DNA from 3 places in the Enterobacter sp. LM3 genome. Region 2 is predicted to be linked to each of the others. Evidence: predicted binding sites of a transcription regulator. Region 2 holds the regulator's gene; each other region holds the start of a gene.
What was found. The regulator sigma-54, encoded in region 2, starts transcription at its own class of promoters, with help from an activator protein. The targets are predictions, from matches to a motif close to GTTGGCACANNTTTCGCTNT.
Positions count from the first base shown of each region.

Region 1: a site for sigma-54 is predicted at 1,134-1,153, ahead of ACJ9N4_RS02070 (amino acid ABC transporter substrate-binding protein). Genes of this name have one in related genera too.
Region 3: a site for sigma-54 is predicted at 2,215-2,234, ahead of glnA (glutamate--ammonia ligase). Genes of this name have one in related genera too.

Region 1 is NZ_JBJURN010000001.1:445,429-449,663, forward strand. Features, by position in the region: gene lnt (apolipoprotein N-acyltransferase) at 1-1,024, shown strand, start outside; gene ACJ9N4_RS02070 (amino acid ABC transporter substrate-binding protein) at 1,426-2,331, shown strand; gene gltJ (glutamate/aspartate ABC transporter permease GltJ) at 2,487-3,227, shown strand; gene gltK (glutamate/aspartate ABC transporter permease GltK) at 3,227-3,901, shown strand; gene ACJ9N4_RS02085 (amino acid ABC transporter ATP-binding protein) at 3,901-4,235, shown strand, end outside.
Region 2 is NZ_JBJURN010000024.1:15,054-19,288, reverse strand. Features, by position in the region: gene lptA (lipopolysaccharide ABC transporter substrate-binding protein LptA) at 1-28, shown strand, start outside; gene lptB (LPS export ABC transporter ATP-binding protein) at 35-760, shown strand; gene rpoN (RNA polymerase factor sigma-54) at 808-2,241, shown strand; gene hpf (ribosome hibernation promoting factor) at 2,264-2,551, shown strand; gene ptsN (PTS IIA-like nitrogen regulatory protein PtsN) at 2,634-3,125, shown strand; gene rapZ (RNase adapter RapZ) at 3,171-4,025, shown strand; gene npr (PTS phosphocarrier protein NPr) at 4,022-4,235, shown strand, end outside.
Region 3 is NZ_JBJURN010000014.1:89,668-93,902, forward strand. Features, by position in the region: gene typA (ribosome-dependent GTPase TypA) at 119-1,942, opposite strand; gene glnA (glutamate--ammonia ligase) at 2,321-3,730, shown strand; gene glnL (nitrogen regulation protein NR(II)) at 4,017-4,235, shown strand, end outside.

The sequences.
Region 1 (4,235 bases), on a different contig from region 2:
TAACTTCCTGCTGATGGTGGTAAGTGGCCTGCTGGTACTGGCGCTGGTTACCCGCAGCTGGCGACCGCTGGTCGCCGCTCTGGTGCTGTTTGCCCTTCCCTTCCCGCTGCGTTACATCCAGTGGTATACCCTGCAGCCAGAGCGCGCGACACAGGTGTCTATGGTGCAGGGCGATATTCCGCAGTCGATGAAGTGGGACGAGAAGCAGCTACTGAACACGCTGAAAATCTACGCCAACGCGACCGAAGAGGTGATGGGGAAATCGCAGCTGATTATCTGGCCGGAATCTGCCATTCCCGATCTGGAAATGAATCAGCAACCGTTCCTGAACATGATGAACGATCTGCTGCGCGCACGCGGCAGTACGCTGATTACCGGGATTGTCGATGCACGACTGAATCAGCAAAACCGTTATGACACCTACAACACCATCATTACGCTCGGCAAAGACAGCGAATACAGCTACAACTCCACCGACCGTTATAATAAGAACCACCTGGTGCCGTTTGGTGAGTTTGTACCGCTGGAGTCGATTTTGCGCCCGCTGGCTCCATTCTTTGACCTGCCGATGTCCTCCTTCAGCCGGGGCCCGTACGTTCAGCCACAGCTGCATGCGCACAATTTTGCCCTGACAGCGGCCATTTGCTACGAGATCATCCTCGGCGAGCAGGTACGCGATAACTTCCGCCCGGATACCGACTTCCTGCTGACCATCTCCAATGATGCCTGGTTTGGTAAGTCGATTGGCCCGTGGCAGCACTTCCAGATGGCGCGTATGCGCTCCCTGGAGCTGGCGCGTCCGCTGCTGCGTAGCACCAACAACGGCATCACCGCCGTGATTGGCCCGCAGGGCGAAATCCAGGCCATGATCCCGCAATTCACACGCGACGTGCTGACGACAAGGGTCACACCGACAACAGGTCTGACGCCATACGCCCGCACCGGCAACTGGCCGCTGTGGATCCTGACCGCTCTGTTTGGTTTTGGTGCAGTGCTGATGAGCCTTCGCCAGCGCCGTAGATAATCTCACCTTTTCCTGCCGGGTGGCGACTGCGCCTTACCCGGCCTACTTTCTCATGCTGTAGGTCGGGTAAGGCGTAGCCGTCACCCGACAATTTCCTCCAAACTCTCATTCTGGCACGCCTATTGCTTTGTTTATTCAGGCAAACGCAGTTTAGCTTAATGTGCAACCTTGTCGCACCAGAGTCGATCACCGGTAGCACCGAAACGGTGCAACGAGAGATTTTTGCCTCTGAATGGTGCGGCGCGCCTCGCAAAAATAAACAATAACGCAGCAAAATCTTTACATTAAGCCAGACTAAATGTTAACAAGCTTGCATAACACTGCACTCGCATAGCGCGAGATATAACAACATCACAATGGGTATCAATGCGTCGCTGGCGCTGATAAGAAAGGAGTTGGGTATGCAATTACGTAAACTGGCCACAGCAATGCTGGTTATGGGGATGTCCGCAGGCGTCGTTCACGCTGAAGACGCTCCGGCAGCAGGAAGCACTCTCGATAAGATTGCCAAAAACGGCGTGATCGTGGTCGGCCACCGTGAATCTTCTGTCCCGTTCTCTTACTACGACAACACGCAAAAAGTCGTGGGCTATTCACAGGATTACTCCAACGCTATCGTTGAAGCCGTGAAGAAAAAGCTGAACAAACCTGACCTGCAGGTAAAACTGATTCCAATCACCTCTCAGAACCGTATTCCACTGCTGCAAAACGGCACCTTCGATTTTGAATGTGGTTCCACCACTAACAACCTTGAACGTCAGAAGCAGGCTGCTTTCTCTGACACCATCTTCGTGGTTGGTACCCGCCTGCTGACCAAAAAAGGCGGCGAGATTAAAGATTTTGCTGACCTGAAAGGCAAAGCCGTCGTTGTGACCTCCGGTACCACCTCAGAAGTGCTGCTGCACAAGCTGAACGACGAGAAGAAAATGGATATGCGCATCATCAGCGCGAAAGACCACGGTGACTCCTTCCGTACTCTGGAAAGTGGTCGTGCCGTTGCGTTTATGATGGATGATGCCCTGCTGGCAGGTGAACGCGCGAAAGCGAAGAAACCAGACAACTGGGAAATCGTCGGCACCGCGCAATCAAAAGAAGCCTACGGTTGTATGCTGCGTAAAGACGACGCAGACTTCAAAAAGCTGATCGATGACACCATCGCGCAGGCACAAACTTCCGGTGAAGCGGAAAAATGGTTCGACAAGTGGTTCAAGAACCCAATCCCACCGAAGAACCTGAACATGAACTTCGAACTGTCTGACGACATGAAAGCACTGTTCAAATCACCAAACGACAAAGCTCTTAACTAATTAGAACAACAGGGGCGGGATCTCCTGCCCTCTCGATTGTCGGGAAGCATGGACAGACTATACGTTGAGTGGTCGTTCCCCACTCAGCGCGAAAAATGAGCTTCTCACCAATCTTCGAGGGTAGCGCTGCTACCCTTTTTTTTCTGGAGTTTATTATGTCAATAGACTGGAACTGGGGCATTTTTCTGCAACAAGCTCCGTTCGGCAACACCACCTATCTTGGCTGGCTATGGAGCGGCTTTCAGGTCACCGTTGCATTATCGATAACGGCGTGGATTATCGCGTTTCTTGTCGGTTCACTGTTCGGTATTCTGCGCACCGTCCCTAACCGCTTTCTTTCAACCCTCGGCACCCTGTATGTGGAACTGTTCCGTAACGTTCCGCTGATTGTGCAGTTCTTTACCTGGTATCTGGTTATCCCGGAACTGCTGCCGGAAAATATCGGTACGTGGTTCAAGTCAGAACTGGATCCGAACATTCAGTTCTTTGTCTCCTCAATGCTCTGTCTGGGGCTGTTTACCGCTGCCCGTGTGTGCGAGCAGGTACGTGCTGCCATTCAGTCCCTTCCGCGCGGACAAAAGAATGCCGGTCTGGCGATGGGTCTGACACTGCCACAAACCTACCGCTATGTGCTGCTGCCTAACGCCTACCGCGTTATCGTTCCGCCGATGACCTCAGAGATGATGAACCTGGTGAAAAACTCGGCCATCGCCTCCACTATCGGTCTGGTGGATATGGCCGCACAGGCTGGCAAGCTGCTGGATTATTCCGCTCATGCCTGGGAATCCTTCACGGCAATCACGCTCGCGTATGTTCTGATTAACGCATTCATCATGCTGGTGATGAACCTGGTTGAACGCAAAATTCGCCTGCCGGGCAATCTGGGGGGTAAATAATGTACGATTTTGACTGGAGTTCTATTGTTCCTTCTATGCCATACCTGCTGGATGGCCTGGTGATCACCTTAAAGATCACCGTGACGGCCATTATTATTGGTATCGTCTGGGGAACCCTGCTGGCGGTCATGCGTCTGTCGAGCTTTAAGCCGCTCGCCTGGTTTGCGACGGCCTACGTTAACGTTTTCCGTTCCATCCCGCTGGTGATGGTGCTGCTGTGGTTTTACCTGATCGTTCCCGGTTTCCTGCAAAACGTACTGGGGCTGTCACCCAAAACCGATATCCGCCTGATTTCAGCGATGGTGGCGTTCTCAATGTTTGAGGCCGCTTACTACTCAGAAATTATCCGTGCGGGTATTCAGAGCATCTCCCGTGGGCAGTCCAGCGCGGCTCTGGCGCTGGGGATGACGCACTGGCAGTCAATGCAGCTCATTATTCTGCCACAGGCGTTTCGCGCTATGGTTCCACTCCTGCTGACCCAGGGTATCGTGCTGTTCCAGGATACCTCGCTGGTCTACGTACTGAGCCTGGCAGACTTCTTCCGTACTGCGTCCACCATTGGTGAGCGTGATGGTACGCAGGTCGAGATGGTGCTCTTCGCAGGTAGTGTCTATTTTGTGATTAGTTTAAGCGCGTCGCTGTTGGTCAGTTGGCTGAAGAAAAGGACGGTATAATGATTTCCCTGAAAAATGTTTCTAAATGGTATGGGCACTTTCAGGTGCTGACCGACTGCTCCACCGAAGTGAAAAAAGGCGATGTAGTGGTGGTGTGTGGACCGTCCGGCTCTGGTAAATCCACGCTTATCAAAACGGTCAACGGTCTGGAACCGGTGCAGCAAGGTGAAATCCTCGTCAACGGCACCAAAGTCAATGACAAGAAAACCAACCTTGCCCAGTTGCGCTCTCACGTCGGGATGGTGTTCCAGCATTTTGAACTGTTCCCGCACCTCTCCATTATCGAGAACCTGACGCTGGCGCAGGTGAAAGTACTTAAGCGTGATAAAAAACT
Region 2 (4,235 bases):
GGCCCCGGCACAGAAGAAGAGTAACTAATTCGTTATGGCAACATTAACTGCAAAAAATCTCGCGAAAGCCTATAAGGGCCGCCGTGTCGTGGAAGATGTCAGTCTGACCGTCAACTCCGGCGAAATCGTTGGCCTGCTCGGCCCAAACGGTGCGGGTAAAACCACGACTTTCTACATGGTTGTTGGCATTGTGCCGCGTGATGCTGGCAACATTGTCATTGATGACGAAGACATCAGCCTTCTGCCACTGCATGCGCGCGCGCGTCGCGGTATCGGCTATCTGCCTCAGGAAGCCTCCATTTTCCGCCGTCTGAGCGTTTTCGATAACCTGATGGCGGTACTGCAAATTCGCGACGACCTGACCAGCGAACAGCGTCAGGATCGCGCGAATGAACTGATGGAAGAATTTCACATTGAGCACCTGCGTGACAGCCTGGGTCAGGCGCTGTCAGGTGGTGAACGCCGTCGTGTTGAGATTGCCCGTGCGCTGGCTGCAAACCCGAAATTTATCCTTCTGGATGAACCGTTTGCGGGCGTTGACCCAATCTCCGTTATCGACATTAAACGCATTATTGAACACCTGCGCGACAGCGGGCTTGGCGTATTGATCACTGACCACAACGTCCGTGAAACGCTGGCCGTGTGTGAACGCGCCTATATTGTTAGCCAGGGCCATCTGATTGCCCACGGTACGCCGCAGCAGATCCTCGAAGATGATCATGTTAAGCGCGTGTATCTTGGGGAAGACTTCAGACTCTGATAGGGTAGAGGTAACGTAACGCCGAACCGGAGAAAAATGCTCTGAACATGAAGCAAGGTTTGCAATTAAGGCTCAGCCAACAACTGGCAATGACGCCGCAGTTACAGCAGGCAATTCGCCTGCTGCAACTGTCTACATTAGAACTCCAGCAGGAGCTCCAGCAAGCACTGGACAGCAATCCGTTACTGGAGCAAGCCGATCTTCATGACGAGGTAGATACCCAGCAGTCGCAGGACACCGAAACACTCGACACCGTTGATGCTCTCGAGCAAAAAGAGATGCCGGACGAGCTTCCTCTGGATGCCAGCTGGGATGAAATCTACACCGCCGGAACGCCTTCCGGGACGCGTGCAGACTACCAGGACGATGAGCTACCGGTTTATCAGGGTGAAACTACCCAGTCGCTGCAGGATTACCTGATGTGGCAAGTAGAGCTCACCCCTTTCTCTGATACCGATCGCGCGATTGCGACCTCTATCGTCGATGCCGTTGATGACACTGGCTATTTGACCGTCACGCTGGAAGAAATCCTCGAAAGTATCGGTGACGAAGAGATCGAGCCCGAAGAGATTGAAGCCGTTTTGAAGCGTATCCAACGCTTCGACCCGGTTGGCGTGGCGGCGAAAGATCTCCGTGATTGCCTTTTGATCCAGCTGTCGCAGTTCAGTAAAGAGACGCCGTGGATCGAAGAAGCCCGCTTAATCATCAGCGATCATCTGGATCTTCTGGCTAACCATGATTTCCGCACGCTCATGCGCGTCACGCGTCTGAAAGAAGAAGTGCTGAAAGAGGCGGTTAACCTGATTCAGTCGCTCGATCCGCGACCCGGACAGTCGATCCAGACCAGCGAACCGGAATATGTCATTCCGGACGTACTGGTGAGAAAACATAATGACCGCTGGGTCGTTGAACTGAATTCCGACAGCATCCCTCGCCTGCAAATCAACCAGCAGTATGCCTCCATGTGCACCAGCGTGCGCAACGACTCCGATAATCAATATATTCGTAGCAATTTGCAGGAAGCACGATGGTTGATCAAAAGTCTGGAGAGCAGAAATGATACGCTACTGCGCGTGAGCCGCTGTATTGTCGAGCAGCAGCAGGCATTCTTCGAGCAGGGCGAAGAGTATATGAAACCGATGGTACTGGCGGACATCGCCCAGGCCGTCGAAATGCACGAATCAACCATTTCTCGTGTGACCACGCAGAAGTATCTGCACAGTCCGCGAGGCATTTTTGAGCTTAAGTATTTCTTCTCCAGCCATGTGAACACCGAAGGCGGTGGCGAAGCCTCGTCAACGGCGATCCGCGCACTGGTGAAGAAGTTGATCGCCGCGGAGAATCCCGCGAAGCCACTGAGTGACAGTAAGTTAACCACCATGCTGTCCGACCAGGGTATTATGGTGGCACGCCGCACTGTTGCGAAGTATCGAGAGTCTTTATCCATTCCGCCGTCTAACCAGCGTAAACAACTGGTCTGACACAACCGATAAGGAAGACACTATGCAGCTCAACATCACAGGACACAATGTCGAAATCACTGACGCTTTGCGCGATTTTGTGAACGCTAAGTTCGCGAAACTCGAGCAGTATTTCGAAAGGATCAATCAGGTCTATATTGTGTTGAAAGTGGAGAAAGTGACTCATATCTCGGATGCAACCCTGCACGTGAACGGGGGTGAACTCCATGCCAGTGCGGAAGGGCAAGACATGTACGCTGCTATCGACGGCTTGATTGACAAGCTTGCGCGGCAGCTAAATAAACATAAAGATAAACTGAAACAACACTAATTGTCCGGGCAGTTAACGGGTGCAGACAGGCCTGTTGTGAAACACAACAGGCCATTTGTGCAGTTAGCGCTTAGGTGAAATTATGATGAACAACGATTCCGCTCTTCAACTGAGCAATGTCCTTAACCAGGAATGTACCCGCAGTGGCGTTCACTGCCAGAGCAAAAAACGTGCGCTGGAGATCATCAGTGAACTGGCCGCAAAACAGCTGGGACTGCCGCCGCAGGTGGTGTTCGAAGCGATTCTGACCCGCGAAAAAATGGGCAGTACCGGCATCGGCAACGGCATCGCGATCCCGCACGGCAAACTGGAAGAAGACACATTGCGTGCCGTCGGTGTATTTGTGCAGCTGGAAACGCCTATCGCCTTCGATGCCATTGATAACCAGCCCGTCGATCTCCTCTTCGCGCTGCTGGTTCCTGCCGACCAGACGAAAACGCATCTGCATACGCTTTCGCTGGTTGCTAAACGTCTGGCCGATAAAACCATTTGCCGTCGACTGCGTTCAGCCCAAAGTGATGAAGAGCTCTATCAGATTATCACTGAAGCAGAAGGCAATCAGGATGATGCATAACCGGGAGATGGCCTTCACATCTGTTGTCCTGAGGAGAAACGGAACATGGTGCTGATGATCGTCAGCGGTCGTTCAGGGTCGGGAAAATCTGTCGCCCTGCGTGCGCTGGAAGATATGGGTTTTTACTGCGTAGATAACCTGCCGGTCGTGTTACTGCCCGATCTGGCGCGGACGCTTGCCGACAGGCAAATCTCGGCGGCCGTCAGTATCGACGTCCGTAACATGCCCGAATCACCAGAAATCTTTGAGCAGGCGATGAGCAACCTGCCGGAGTCTTTCTCACCTCAGCTGCTGTTCCTTGATGCTGACCGCAACACCCTGATTCGTCGCTACAGCGATACCCGTCGTTTGCATCCTCTTTCCAGTAAAAATCTCTCTCTGGAAAGCGCTATCGACGAAGAGAGCGATCTGCTGGAGCCGCTGCGCTCCCGTGCCGATCTGATTGTCGACACCTCCGAAATGTCCGTTCATGAGCTGGCAGAGATGTTGCGTACCCGCCTGCTGGGCAAACGCGAACGTGAACTGACGATGGTGTTCGAATCCTTCGGCTTTAAGCACGGTATTCCTATCGATGCGGATTATGTTTTCGACGTGCGCTTCCTGCCGAACCCGCACTGGGATCCAAAACTGCGTCCTATGACCGGTCTGGATAAACCCGTGGCGGCCTTCCTCGACAGGCACACAGAAGTTCACAATTTTATCTACCAGACGCGAAGCTACCTTGAGCTATGGTTACCTATGCTGGAGACAAACAATCGTAGCTACCTGACAGTGGCGATTGGTTGTACCGGCGGTAAACATCGTTCGGTTTACATCGCCGAACAGCTGGCCGACTACTTCCGTTCGCGCGGGAAGAACGTTCAGTCCCGTCATCGTACGCTGGAAAAACGTAAAACATGACCGTAAAACACACCGTTGAGATCACCAACAAGCTGGGCATGCATGCACGCCCGGCAATGAAACTGTTTGAGCTGATGCAGGGTTTCGATGCAGAGGTTCTGCTGCGTAACGATGAAGGTACCGAGGCGGAAGCAAACAGCGTGATTGCACTGCTGATGCTGGACTCGGCCAAAGGCCGCCAGATCGAAGTAGAAGCCACTGGCCCACAGG
Region 3 (4,235 bases), on a different contig from region 2:
GCCGTGGAAAAGTAACTGTAGCGGGAAAGATAAGGTTTGGCTATGCGCCAGAACCCAGGTCAGAAAAAGAAAAACCCCGCCACAAGGACGGGGTTTTGCAGACTAAAAGAGGAGTGAATTACTCTTCTTTCGCACCGCGCATTGCACGTTTACGGTCGTTCTCAGTCAGGTGACGTTTACGGATACGGATAGACTGTGGAGTCACTTCTACCAGTTCGTCGTCATCGATGAATTCCAGAGCTTGCTCCAGGGTCATCTTGATCGGTGGAACCAGAACCGTTGCTTCGTCAGTACCGGACGCACGCATGTTGGTCAGTTTCTTACCGGTCAGGCAGTTTACAGTCAGGTCGTTAGAACGGCTGTGAATACCGATGATCTGGCCTTCGTAAACTTCAGCACCGTGACCCAGGAACAGCTTACCGCGGTCCTGCAGGCTGAACAGTGCGAATGCAACCGCTTTACCCTGACCGTTGGAGATCAGAACGCCGTTGTTACGCTGGCCCACGTCGCCTGGACGAACGTCGTCGTAGTGGCTGAAGGTGGAGTACAGCAGACCGGTACCAGAAGTCATGGTCATGAACTCTGAACGGAAGCCGATCAGGCCACGGCTTGGGATCACGTAGTCGAGACGTACGCGGCCTTTGCCATCTGGATTCATGTTTTTCAGGTCGCCTTTACGCTCACCCAGAGCCTGCATGACAGAACCCTGGTGCTGCTCTTCAACGTCCAGCGTTACGTTTTCGAACGGCTCTTGTTTACGGCCGTCGATTTCGCGGAAGATAACTTTCGGACGGGAAACCGCCATCTCGAAACCTTCACGACGCATGTTTTCGATAAGAACAGACAGGTGCAGCTCACCACGACCGGAAACGCGGAATGCGTCAGCGTCTGGGGTTTCTTCAACGCGCAGCGCAACGTTGTGCACCAGCTCTTTGTTCAGGCGGTCAAGGATCTGACGAGAGGTAACGAACTTACCTTCTTTACCACAGAACGGAGAGGTGTTGACGTTGAAGAACATGGATACGGTTGGTTCATCAACGGACAGGGCTGGCAGCGCTTCAACATTCTGCGGGTCGCAGATGGTGTCGGAGATGTTCAGCTCACCCAGACCGGTGATCGCGATGATGTCGCCTGCTTCAGCCACGTCGCTATCGATACGCTCCAGACCCAGGTGAGTCAGCACTTTACCGACTTTACCGTTACGGGTTTTGCCTTCGCTATCGATGATAGTAACCTGCTGGTTAGGCTTAACTTTACCGCGCTTGATACGACCAATGCCGATAACACCAACGTAGTTGTTGTAGTCGAGCTGAGAGATCTGCATCTGCAGGGTGCCGTCGAGATCAACGTTTGGTGCAGGAACACGGTCAACAATCGCCTGGTACAGCGGGGTCATGTCTTCAGCCATGTTCTCGTGATCCAGACCTGCGATACCGTTCAGCGCAGAAGCATAAACGATAGGGAAGTCCAGCTGCTCGTCAGTCGCGTCGAGGTTAACGAACAGGTCGAATACCTGGTCAACAACCCAGTCAGGACGCGCGCCAGGACGGTCAACTTTGTTGATAACTACGATTGGCTTCAGACCGTGGGCAAATGCTTTTTTGGTCACGAAGCGCGTCTGTGGCATTGGGCCATCCATTGCGTCAACGACCAGCAGAACGGAGTCTACCATGGACATTACACGTTCAACTTCACCACCGAAGTCGGCGTGCCCTGGGGTATCAACGATGTTGATACGGTAGTCATTCCATTTAATCGCGGTGTTTTTCGCGAGGATGGTAATCCCACGCTCTTTCTCCAAATCGTTGGAGTCCATCACGCGTTCTTGGGTTTCGGCACGCGCATCAAACGTACCGGATTGCTGCAGCAGCTTATCAACCAGGGTAGTTTTACCATGGTCAACGTGCGCGATGATGGCGATGTTACGCAAATTTTCGATCACAACTTTGCCTCAGGCATTTAGAAATAGCGCGTTATTGTACACGGATTAATCGCACTACAAAACAGGATCACAAACATCCCCCGCAAACAAGTATTGCAGAGATGCTTTGTGATCGCTTTCACGGAGCGGTAAAAGGGCACTTTCACGTAAATTGCACCAATATGGTGCTCAATGTTCACATTGAAGCACTATACTGGTGCAAGATGACCATCATGGTGCAGCCCTTTTGCACTATGGTGCGCATGATAACGCCTTTTGGGGGTGTTTTAAAAGTTGGCACAGATTTCGCTTTATAAAAATACATGGCACACGGCCAGTACAAACAGAAATTGAAGACCTCGTTACCACGACGACAATGACCAATCTGGAGAGTTAAGTATGTCCGCTGAACACGTTTTGACGATGCTGAACGAACATGAAGTGAAGTTTGTTGATCTGCGCTTCACCGATACCAAAGGTAAAGAACAGCACGTCACTATTCCTGCTCATCAGGTGAACGCCGAGTTCTTTGAAGAAGGCAAAATGTTTGACGGCTCCTCCATTGGCGGCTGGAAAGGCATTAACGAATCCGACATGGTTCTGATGCCGGACGCGACGACTGCGCTCATTGACCCGTTCTTCGAAGAGCCAACGCTGATCATCCGCTGTGATATCCTCGAGCCAGGCACGCTGCAGGGTTACGATCGCGACCCACGCTCCATCGCTAAACGTGCTGAAGAGTACCTGCGTTCTACCGGCATCGCAGACACCGTTCTGTTCGGGCCAGAGCCAGAATTCTTCCTGTTTGACGACATTCGTTTCGGCGCTTCAATTTCTGGTTCCCACGTTGCTATCGATGATATCGAAGGCGCATGGAACTCTTCCACCAAATACGAAGGTGGTAACAAAGGTCACCGTCCTGGCGTGAAAGGCGGTTACTTCCCGGTTCCTCCGGTCGATTCTTCACAGGACATTCGTTCTACCATGTGTCTGGTGATGGAAGAGATGGGCCTGGTGGTTGAAGCACACCACCACGAAGTCGCAACTGCTGGCCAGAACGAAATCGCAACCCGCTTCAACACCATGACCAAAAAAGCGGATGAGATTCAGATCTACAAATACGTTGTGCACAACGTTGCGCACCGTTTCGGTAAGACCGCAACCTTCATGCCAAAACCAATGTTCGGCGATAACGGTTCCGGTATGCACTGCCACATGTCCCTGTCCAAGAACGGTACCAACCTGTTCTCTGGCGATAAGTATGCAGGTCTGTCTGAGCAGGCACTGTTCTACATTGGCGGCGTAATCAAACACGCTAAGGCAATCAACGCCCTGGCGAACCCAACCACCAACTCTTACAAGCGTCTGGTTCCGGGCTACGAAGCACCAGTGATGCTGGCATACTCTGCACGTAACCGTTCTGCTTCTATCCGTATCCCGGTGGTGGCTTCTCCGAAAGCGCGTCGTATCGAAGTTCGCTTCCCGGATCCAGCGGCTAACCCATACCTGTGCTTCGCAGCACTGCTGATGGCCGGTCTGGACGGTATCAAGAACAAGATCCACCCAGGCGAAGCAATGGACAAAAACCTGTATGACCTGCCGCCAGAAGAAGCGAAAGAGATCCCACAGGTTGCCGGTTCTCTGGAAGAAGCACTGAACGCGCTGGACGCTGACCGCGAGTTCCTGACTGCTGGTGGTGTGTTCACTGACGACGCTATCGATGCTTACATCGCTCTGCGTATTGAAGAGAACGACCGTGTGCGTATGACTCCGCACCCAGTTGAATTCGAACTGTACTACAGCGTTTAAGTCAGAATTAAAGAAAGAAATTAATACTCGGCGGATTTCTTGTCGCAGCAAGGCGGCAACTGAGTGAATCCCCGGGAGCATAGATAGCTATGTGACCGGGGTGAACGAAGGCAGCCAACGCGGCTGCGGCGAGAAAGACGCGAGAGGATTTTTTGTTGCCGTGGAAACTTTCAGCCCATCTTCGGATGGGCTTTTTTCTCCACCAACAAACTGATCTCACGCGCTTTTTGCAACGAAAAAGCTATACTGCACTAAATTAGTGCAACCAACTCCAGGAGACTGCTGAATGGCAACTGGCACGCTGCCCGATGCTGGGCAGATCCTCAATTCTTTAATTAACAGTATTTTGCTGGTCGACGACGAGCTGGCTGTACATTACGCCAACCCGGCGGCGCAGCAACTGCTCGCACAAAGCGCACGCAAACTGTTTGGTACCCCACTTCCGGAATTGTTGAGCTATTTTTCGCTGAATATTGGCCTGATGCAGGAAAGTTTGCAGTCCGGT